One region of the Streptomyces sp. E-08 genome, then DNA from elsewhere that is predicted to be linked to it. Evidence: riboswitches for the same ligand, from Rfam matches in the RefSeq annotation. Region 1 holds a riboswitch; the other holds the start of a gene.

Region 1 (4,543 bases):
CGGCCGTCACGTCGGACTCGCCCGTGTAGTAGTGCGGGCCGCCGGTGTCGGCCGGGTCGGCGACCATGCTGTCGATCGAGACCGGGGCCGCCGCCCCGGCCCCGACCCTGATCACCGGGGCCGTCGTCGTCGGGTCGCCGGGGGACCGCCCGACGTCCGCGCCGGAGAGGTCGCAGCGCTTCAGCAGGGCGCCGCCCGGGCCCCTGTACGTGCCGTCGTTGCCGCCCCAGAAGAGGCGCGCGTACGCCACCTCGGCGCCCGCCGGGATCCTCACGTGGCCGGTGCTGGAGCCGAAGCCGGCGTTCCCGGTGCCCGCCGCGTCGATCCGCCGCATCACGAAGGTGTTGTTGTCGTCCGAGCCCTGGCCCGACGCCGCCGTCGCGCAGCGCGCCGCCAGGTCCGCCGGGGCGTCCGGGCAGCCCATGACCGTGTTGCCGATCGTGGTGAAGTCGCCGTACAGCGACGCGTCGTACCGCTTGCCGAAGGGCTCGATCACGTCCGCGGCGGCCGGGGCGGCCACCGCGGCCGCGAGCGAGCCCGCCGTGAGCCCGATGGCCGCGAGCACCCTGCCCAGGTGATGTTGTCTGAAGCGCATAAAAGGGCAATTTATGCAAAACGGATCATCATGGGGCGTCACGCCACGCGGCGCTGCGCGTACTCCGTGATCTCGGCCATCGGCGGCCGCTCCTCGGTGTCCACCGCGTACGTCCGCGGCTCGAAGCCCTTCTCGCCCCGCTCGAACTGCGTCAGCCTCGGCCGGACCAGGTGCCCCCGCGACAGCCGCAGCTGCGCCGTCCGGTAGATCGCCGCCGCCATCCGGCCCAGCGCGAGACCGTCCTGGTGCCGGTGCTTGCGCACGCCCACGTCCACCTGGGCGAGCGCGTCCAGGCCCACCGTGTGCAGGGCGTCCACGAGCAGCCCCAGCTCCACTCCGTAACCGACCGGGAACGGCAGCCGTTCGAGCAGCGAGCGCCGCGCCGCGTACTCGCCGCCCAGCGGCTGCACGAAGCCCGCCAGCTGCGGCCAGTGCAGGTTGAGGAGCGGGCGGGCCACCAGTTCGGTGACCCGGCCGCCCTGGGCAGGGGTCCTGCCGGAGGCGAGCCCGTCGGGTTCGGCCCCGAAGGGGCGGTCGTACATCGCCTTCACGAAGTCCACGTCCGGGTCGGTGAGCAGCGGGCCCACGATCCCCGTCACGAAGTCCGCCGAGAAGTCCCGCAGGTCCGCGTCCACGAAGCACACGACGTCCCCGCTCGTCACCATCAGTGACCGCCAGAGCACCTCGCCCTTGCCGGGGACCGCCGGTATGCGGGGGAGTATCGCGTCCCGCGCGACCACCCGCGCGCCGGCCGCCGCCGCCACCTCCGCCGTACGGTCCGTGGAGCCCGAGTCGATCACCACCAGCTCGTCGACGAGCGGCACCGCCTCGGTCATCAGCTCGCGCCGGATCACGGAGACGATGTCCCCGACCGTCGCCTCCTCGTTCAGCGCGGGCAGGACGACGCTGACCCTCGTGTTCCGCTTGGCGGCGAGGATCCGCTCCAGCGGCCGGTCCGCCACGGACCAGGACCGCCGGTCCAGCCAGCGCTCCACCTCTTCCAGCACGTGATCTCCATCTCGCGGTTCGGACGGCCGGTCCAGGGTTCCGGGCCTTCGGTTACAGTCTTGAACAACGCGGATGCCCGATGCACGTCGGGGTGCCGCCCGCGTCGGAGCGCAGGAACGAAAGTCCACCGCGCTTCACAATCGAATACCGCTCATCCAGAGGGGCAGAGGGAAACGGCCCGTTGAAGCCCCGGCAACCCTCCAGTCGGTTCGTCTCGTCCTCCAGCGAGGTCCCCGACTAGGGAAGGTGCCAAATCCGTCTCATGGCGAAAAATTCGTCATGGGAAAGATGAGGAGAAAGGGCCTCGCCTCCATGGCTGTTCAGACCGTCGCACCCACCAACGTCGACCTCGGTCCCGCGTCCGGGCTTTCCTGTCGCGAATGCGGTGAAGTCTTCCCGCTCGGCCCGATCTTCGCCTGCGAACTCTGCTTCGGACCGCTCGAAGTCGCGTACGACCTCCCCACCGGTGACCCCGAGGCGCTGCGCAAGCAGATCGAGGCCGGCCCCGCCAACATCTGGCGCTACGCCCCGCTGCTGCCCGTCCCCGCCGACGTCGCCGAGAAGCCGAACCTGAACCCCGGCTGGACCAAGCTCGTCCGGGCCGACAACCTCGCCGCCGCGATCGGCGTCGCCCCCGGCAAGCTCTTCGTCAAGGACGACTCCGGCAACCCGACCCACTCCTTCAAGGACCGGGTCGTCGCCCAGGCGCTCGAAGCCGCCCGCGCCTTCGGCTTCACCACCCTCTCCTGCTCCTCCACCGGCAACCTGGCCGGCGCCGTCGGCGCCGCCGCCGCCCGCGCCGGCTTCCGCTCCTGCGTGTTCATCCCGCACGACCTGGAGCAGGGCAAGGTCGTCATGGCCGGTGTCTACGGCGGTGACCTCGTCGCCATCGAGGGCAACTACGACGACGTCAACCGCTTCTGCTCCGAGCTCATCGGCGACCCGCTCGGCGAGGGCTGGGGCTTCGTGAACGTCAACCTCCGCCCGTACTACGGCGAGGGCTCCAAGACGCTCGCGTACGAGATCTGCGAGCAGCTCGGCTGGGTCATCCCCGACCAGCTCGTCATCCCGATCGCCTCCGGCTCCCAGCTCACCAAGATCGACAAGGGCCTGCAGGAGCTCATCAAGCTGGGCCTCGTCGAGGACAAGCCGTACAAGATCTTCGGCGCCCAGGCCGAGGGCTGCTCCCCGGTCTCCGCCGCCTTCAAGGCCGGTCACGACGTCGTCCGCCCGCAGAAGCCGAACACGATCGCCAAGTCGCTCGCGATCGGCAACCCGGCCGACGGCCCGTACGTCCTCGACATCGCCCGCCGCACCGGCGGCGCCGTGGAGGACGTGAACGACGAGCAGGTCGTCGAGGCCATCAAGATCCTCGCCCGCACCGAGGGCATCTTCGCGGAGACCGCGGGCGGCGTGACCGTCGGCGTCACCAAGAAGCTCGTCGAGGCCGGTCTCATCGACCCGGACCTCACCACCGTCGTCCTCAACACCGGCGACGGACTCAAGACCCTGGACGCGGTGGCCGACACCTCTCAGGCGACCGTCACCATCCGCCCGAGCCTGGAGGCGTTCCGCGACGCCGGCCTGGCCGTCTGAGTCCGTCCCCTCCTGGCCCACCGAAAGGTTCCGAAGACATGGCCGTGAACGTCCGCATCCCCACCATCCTCCGCACCTACACGGGCGGGCAGTCCGAGGTCCAGGCCGAGGGCGCGACCCTCGCCGAGGTCATCGCGGACCTGGAGAAGAACCACACGGGCATCGCCGCCCGCGTCCTGGACGACCAGGGCAAGCTGCGCCGCTTCGTCAACGTCTACGTCAACGACGACGACGTGCGCTTCGAGCAGGGCCTGGAGACGGCCACCCCGGCCGGCGCGGGCGTCTCGATCATCCCGGCCGTCGCCGGAGGCTGCTGAGCCTTACCCGTCGGTACGAATTGCCCCTTCCGCGCGATAAGCGGAGGGGGCAATTCTGCATGGTTGAGCGAGGTAGAGTTGGGGAAGTCCCCTCCGCTGCTCATGCCGGCCGCATATGAGAATGCGTCCCCGCACGACAAGAAGCAGCCAAAGTGCCTGCGCGTTGTGTACGTTCTGCGCGCTTTGCCGGGCCCGACTTGCCCCGTAATTCCGGGGATTATCCCCAATTCCCCTTTCCGGGACGCCCAGAATTCTCGGTCGAATGACCTGTTGCAGAGGGCAGTTGGGCAGATACATTCAGCGGCGGTCGACGCGTTCCGGCGCAGGGTCTGACCCGGGTCCGCGAGGTGCGGGTCCCGCGCAAGGGCCAGTAATAGGGGAGTTAGGCATGGCTCAGGGCACCGTCAAGTGGTTCAACGCGGAGAAGGGCTACGGCTTCATCGCGGTAGACGGTGGTGCGGATGTTTTCGTCCACTACAGCGCGATCCAGATGGATGGCTACCGCAGCCTCGAAGAGGGCCAGCGGGTCGAGTTCGAGATCTCGCAGGGCCAGAAGGGTCCGCAGGCGGACATGGTCAAGCTCGCCGTCTGAGCGCGGCGCGATCGGCCACCGACGCAACGCCGTCGAGGGGTCCGCATCCCTGAGGGGATGCGGACCCCTCGTGCGTTCCCGAACCTCGTCCGCGAGGTGCCCGATCCACGAGAGTCGCTTGCACTCGCATGGGTCGAGTGCTAATCATTGGCGTTAGCACTCGGAAGGTGAGAGTGCTTACGAGGATCGGGCAGACGAGGCCCGCGGCCAGGTGGGGCAAGGAACCGCCGGGCACGCAGGCCGTCCGTCGCGGGCGTCGGCGCGGTCCTGGAGCGTTATCCACCCCATGTCCGGGAGGACCACTTCACATGGCCAAGATCATCGCGTTCGACGAGGAGGCCCGGCGCGGTCTCGAGCGCGGCATGAACCAGCTCGCTGACGCCGTCAAGGTCACCCTCGGCCCGAAGGGCCGCAACGTCGTCCTCGAGAAGAAGT
Region 2 (4,543 bases), 3.7 Mb from region 1:
GAGCGGGACGTGCGGTGCGCGGTCCGGCCCGATCAGGTCGAGGTGGCGGGCCGCGACGCGGCGGGGTGCCGGCCCCACAGGATGTTCAGGCTGAGTACCAGCACCCAGGCCGGGAAGACCAGCTCCGACCAGGGAACACTCGCTCCCACCACGAGCAGCGTCAGGCCCGCCAGGTAGCCGACGACGGTCAGTGGGCGCGGGAGGATGCCGATCCGGTGGCCGATGGTCGAGGTCGTGATGACGAACACCGCTGCCATCCGCATGGCGTAGGTGGTCAGCAGGGCGTAGGCGACGTCGCGGCCGAAGGAAGAGCCCTGCGCGCCCTCATCGATCGTGCTCCAGGCCGCCGCCGCGGCGCCGTAGAGCGTGGCGACGAAGACCAGACCGCTGCCGAGGAAGACCGTGGAGACGAACTTGTCCTCACGGTCGCCTCCCTGCTCGCGCAGGGCGCCCATGAACCACAGGAACGCGATGCCTGCGAAGGGGATCAGTTCCAGCGCCGTCCGCACGGCGCTCCGCTGCCCCGCGTCCACGGTCGCTCCGGCGCCGTCGACGCCGCTCGGCAGGGCGACCCGTACCAGGACGATCGCCGTGGCCGTCAGGATCGCGAACACCGCTCCCGCCACCCCGGCGGCCCACCGCGTCGCGAGGCGCTTGTGCTTCCGCTCCATGCTCTCCCACTTCCTGCCTGCGCTTCCTTCGTCCAGACACCCGTGGTCGCGGAACGCGCGCCACTGGAGTCACCCGGGAGGAAAAGCTCGGTGCGCCATACAGGCCATGGTTGGGGCGAGTCGTCGTGGTAGGGGAGGCGGGACGGCGACCGCCCGTGCGGGCCGGGATCCGCCGACGGCCCGCCCTCCGGTCTGCCGGTGGGCGGGCCGCTGCGGAGGCCGGTTCGCTGCGACGGTCACTCGCCGTCGGCGCCCTGCCGCGTGATCCGGGCCGGGACGCGCAGGGTCCGCCGGGGCGGCCGACCGGTCAGGCGGTCAGGCGGCCCTCTGGTCGGGCGGTCGGCGGCTCAGCCGGTCACCGTGATCTGCTGGGACGGGTCCGTGGTGTCGCTGAGCTGGTACGTGGCGCTGAAGGTCGCGGACTGGTTGCCGGTCGGGCAGAGGAAGCCACCCGTGGCGGTCGCGGGGACGGGGGCGTTGGCGATCGCCAGCTGGGACGGGGTGCCGTTGGCCCAGCTTCCGTTGACGGCGGTGGGTCCGGCCGGCGACGCGGTGATGGTGCAGCTGGCGAGGCCGCTGGTCTTGAGGACGACGCCGCCCTTGGGGATGGTGAAGCCGCCGGTGGCGGGGGCGCCGTTCTGGAGGGAGAGCGTCCAGGGGCCGTTGGTGGCGTTGCTCGTGATGGTCACGTTCACGCCGAAGATGCTGGTGCTGCAGCCGCTGAAGCTGGGCGGGTTGACGGGGACGGAGACGGGGCCCGCGGCGTTGTGGTTGCCGGGGGCTGCGGGGACGGCGTTGTTGGCTCCGCTCGTCGGTACGGAGGCGGAGACGGTGCAGGTCATCGTGGTCGACCCGGCGACGAAGGTGGCCTTGCCGGTGAGCTTGGCGGCGAAGGAGTGGCCGGCAGGTAAGACGGTGGTGGAGGCGGCCTGCGTGCCGTTGGCCCCGAAGGCGAGGGCTCCGGCGGCGGCGAGGCCGGTGAGGGAGACGAGCAGCTTGGACATGAGTTCTCCTCGGTGATCGACGGTGGGGTGCGAGGAGGTGCGGGTCGTCGCATGGTGCGGTGCGCGGGGTGCTGTCGAGCGGGGTGCGTACGTGTGGTGCGTGGGGGAACCGCGCAAAGTGACTTGAGAGTAGAACCGGCCGGTAGGGGTGTCCAGGCAAGATTCTCGCCACTCCTGACGGAACGTCAGATGAGTTGACCCGACTCGGACTTGACACCGAGGGAGCCGGAGGCGGGATCCCGGCGCCGACGGTCCGGCACTGTCACCCCCACTGACTCCTCTTGGGCACCCGGGGGTGGTGTCGCGCACCGCCCGCCTGACCCGCCGCTCGCCTGAAGAGGAGGCCGGTGGCAGGTGGCCGCGGGAGTCTTGTATGGTTCTCCGCGAATCATCCAGAGGGGTGGAGGGACCGGCCCTACGAAGCCCCGGCAACTCCCCGATCGACTCGGCGCTCCATGTTCGCGCCGCGCCGTAGGGATCAGTGCCAACTCCGGCCTGCGCCAACGTGGCGTGGGAAAAGATGAGGAGACACGGTGCTCTCTGTGCTGTCCTTCGCCCTGGCTCTGCCTGTCCCGGGCATTCCGCGTACCCATCTCGTGATCGCCGCGGCATATCGGCCGACCTTTTCGGCTCTTCCCCGCTGAGCATTCCCACCTTCCCTGCGTGAGATCGCCGCGAGTCTTCGCGCGCGACCGAGACTGGAGTACCCCTTTTCATGGACATTTCGGATATTTCTAGTGGTGTGGGCGTCCTCGACAAGGCCGCGGTGATCCTCGGTGCGCTGGCGGCAGGCCCGGCCACTCTGGCGGGACTGGTCTCGTCCACCGGTCTGTCACGGCCCACGGCCCATCGGCTCGCCATCGCACTCGAGCGCCACCGTCTGGTCGCCAGGGACGTACAGGGCCGCTTCGTCCTCGGCCCTCGCCTTGCCGAGCTCTCGGCTGCCGCGGACGAGGACTGCCTGCTGACCGCAGCCGGTCCGGTCCTCACCTCCCTTCGGGACGCCACTGGCGAGAGTGCGCAGCTCTACCGCCGCCAGGGCGAGATGCGCGTCTGCGTCGCCGCAGCCGAGCGGACGTCCGGCCTGCGCGACATCGTGCCGGTGGGGTCCACGCTCCCCATGAAGGTCGGCTCCGCCGCCCAGGTCCTGCTGGCCTGGGAGGAACCCGAGCGCTTCTACCAGGGCCTGCAAGGTGCTCGCTTCACGGCCACCGCCCTCAGTGGCGTACGGCGCCGGGGCTGGGCCCAGTCGATCGGTGAGCGCGAGCCCGGAATGGCCTCCGTCTCGGCGCCGGTCCGCGGCCCGTCCGACCGCGTCGTGGCCGCCGTCACGGTCACCGGCCCGATCCAGCGCCTCACCCGACAGCCCGGCGCCCGGCTCGCGAAGGCCGCCGTCGCCGCGGCCGACCGCCTCACCGAAGTCGTCTCCCACGCATGACCCTGGTGAGCGCATATCGGTCGACAGCGACGCCCCGCGCCGGGCAGAGTGGCCGGCCGTGACAAGCAGTGAGCTGTGGACCCGCGCGACCGCCGACCGCTACGACGCCGAGGAGACCGAGATGTCCTCGGCCGCCGTCCTCGGACCGACTCTCGCCTTCCTCGCCGACCTCGCCGGAGACGGCCAGGCACTGGAGTTCGCCATCGGAACCGGACGCGTGGGCGTCCCGCTCCGGGAACGTGGCGTGCCGGTGACGGGCATCGAACTCTCCGAGCACATGGCGGCCGTTCTCCGGCGCAAGGTCGACGCCGACGCCCTGCCGGTGACCATCGGGGACATGGCCGTGACCGTCGTCCCCGGGGAATTCTCCCTGGTCTATCTCGTCTACAACACCATCACGAACCTGCTCACGCAGGACGAGCAGGTCGAGTGCTTCCGCAACGCCGCGCGTCACCTGGCACCCGGAGGCCGGTTCGTCATCGAACTGGGCGTACCGCCCCTGCGGTTGCTGCCGCCGGGCCAGGTCGCGGTGCCGTTCGACGTCTCCGAGCGACACCTCGGCTTCGACACCTTCGACCTCGTCGAGCAGATCCTCGTCTCGCACCATTTCACGAGCGACGGCCACACGAGCGACAGCTGTACGAACGACAACGCAGGCGGCCGCTACCGCCGGGACAGTTCCCGGCACCGGTACGCATGGCCGGCGGAGCTCGACCTGATGGCACGGATCGCCGGACTGGAGCTGGAGCGTCGCGTCGCGGACTGGGACGGAACACCTTTCGTCCAGGACTCCCCGAAGCACATCTCCGTGTGGCGCAAGCCCGCCTGAGGGCTCCCGAGGCACGGCCGCACGTCAGGGTACGTACCGGTCATCGATCGGTATCTGCGGAGGGAAGCGGCGGCGTCACCCAGCGGATCGCCGCCGTGACCGCCAGACCGCCGGGTCGCGCGAAACGGCGGAGGAACCGGATCCGACGGGGCACCGGCACAAGGTCCTGGGCCCACGACGGCAAGAGGTCCACGGCGGCTGCCGCCAGCAGGAGGTAGGGCAGGCGGGCCGGCCACGGCAGAGGCGGTGACACCAGCAGGTACCGGGCCGTCGCCGACGACTCGTCCGTCGCCTCCAGCTCGCGGCGCCGGCTGCCGAGAGCTGCGACGAGACCGGCACGGGTCTCCGGCGGGTCGGTGACGCCCAGCCGCACGGCGACCGACGCCATGTCCTCGACGTACGCGTCCTGTTGCCCGCCGGTCAGCGGATGCAGGCCGTAGCGTCGATGAGCCTCCAGGAAGCAGTACGTCTCGGCCATGTGCACCCAGGACAACAACGACGGATCGGAAGCACGGTAGGGCACTCCGCCCGCCGTGCGCCCGGTCACCCTCGCGTGCACCCCGCGCACCCGCTCCACCGCCCGCTCGGCATCCCGCGCCGT

What was found. Region 1 has a riboswitch for S-adenosylmethionine ahead of thrC (threonine synthase). Riboswitches for the same ligand answer to the same signal wherever they lie in the genome.
Region 2: linked by a shared signal. The riboswitch ahead of ACN9MM_RS38565 (IclR family transcriptional regulator) and the one ahead of thrC (threonine synthase) in region 1 are both predicted to bind S-adenosylmethionine.

Annotation. Positions count from the first base shown of each region.
Region 1 is NZ_CP183971.1:4,709,036-4,713,578, forward strand. Features, by position in the region: gene ACN9MM_RS21745 (DUF11 domain-containing protein) at 1-595, opposite strand, end outside; gene ACN9MM_RS21750 (glucosyl-3-phosphoglycerate synthase) at 634-1,602, opposite strand; SAM riboswitch class I at 1,752-1,898, shown strand; gene thrC (threonine synthase) at 1,892-3,199, shown strand; gene ACN9MM_RS21760 (MoaD/ThiS family protein) at 3,238-3,516, shown strand; gene ACN9MM_RS21765 (cold-shock protein) at 3,905-4,108, shown strand; gene groL (chaperonin GroEL) at 4,417-4,543, shown strand, end outside.
Region 2 is NZ_CP183971.1:8,421,814-8,426,356, reverse strand. Features, by position in the region: gene ACN9MM_RS38575 (hypothetical protein) at 33-671, opposite strand; gene ACN9MM_RS38570 (hypothetical protein) at 1,019-1,675, opposite strand; SAM riboswitch class I at 2,061-2,202, shown strand; gene ACN9MM_RS38565 (IclR family transcriptional regulator) at 2,391-3,113, shown strand; gene ACN9MM_RS38560 (class I SAM-dependent DNA methyltransferase) at 3,172-3,942, shown strand; gene ACN9MM_RS38555 (oxygenase MpaB family protein) at 3,983-4,543, opposite strand, start outside.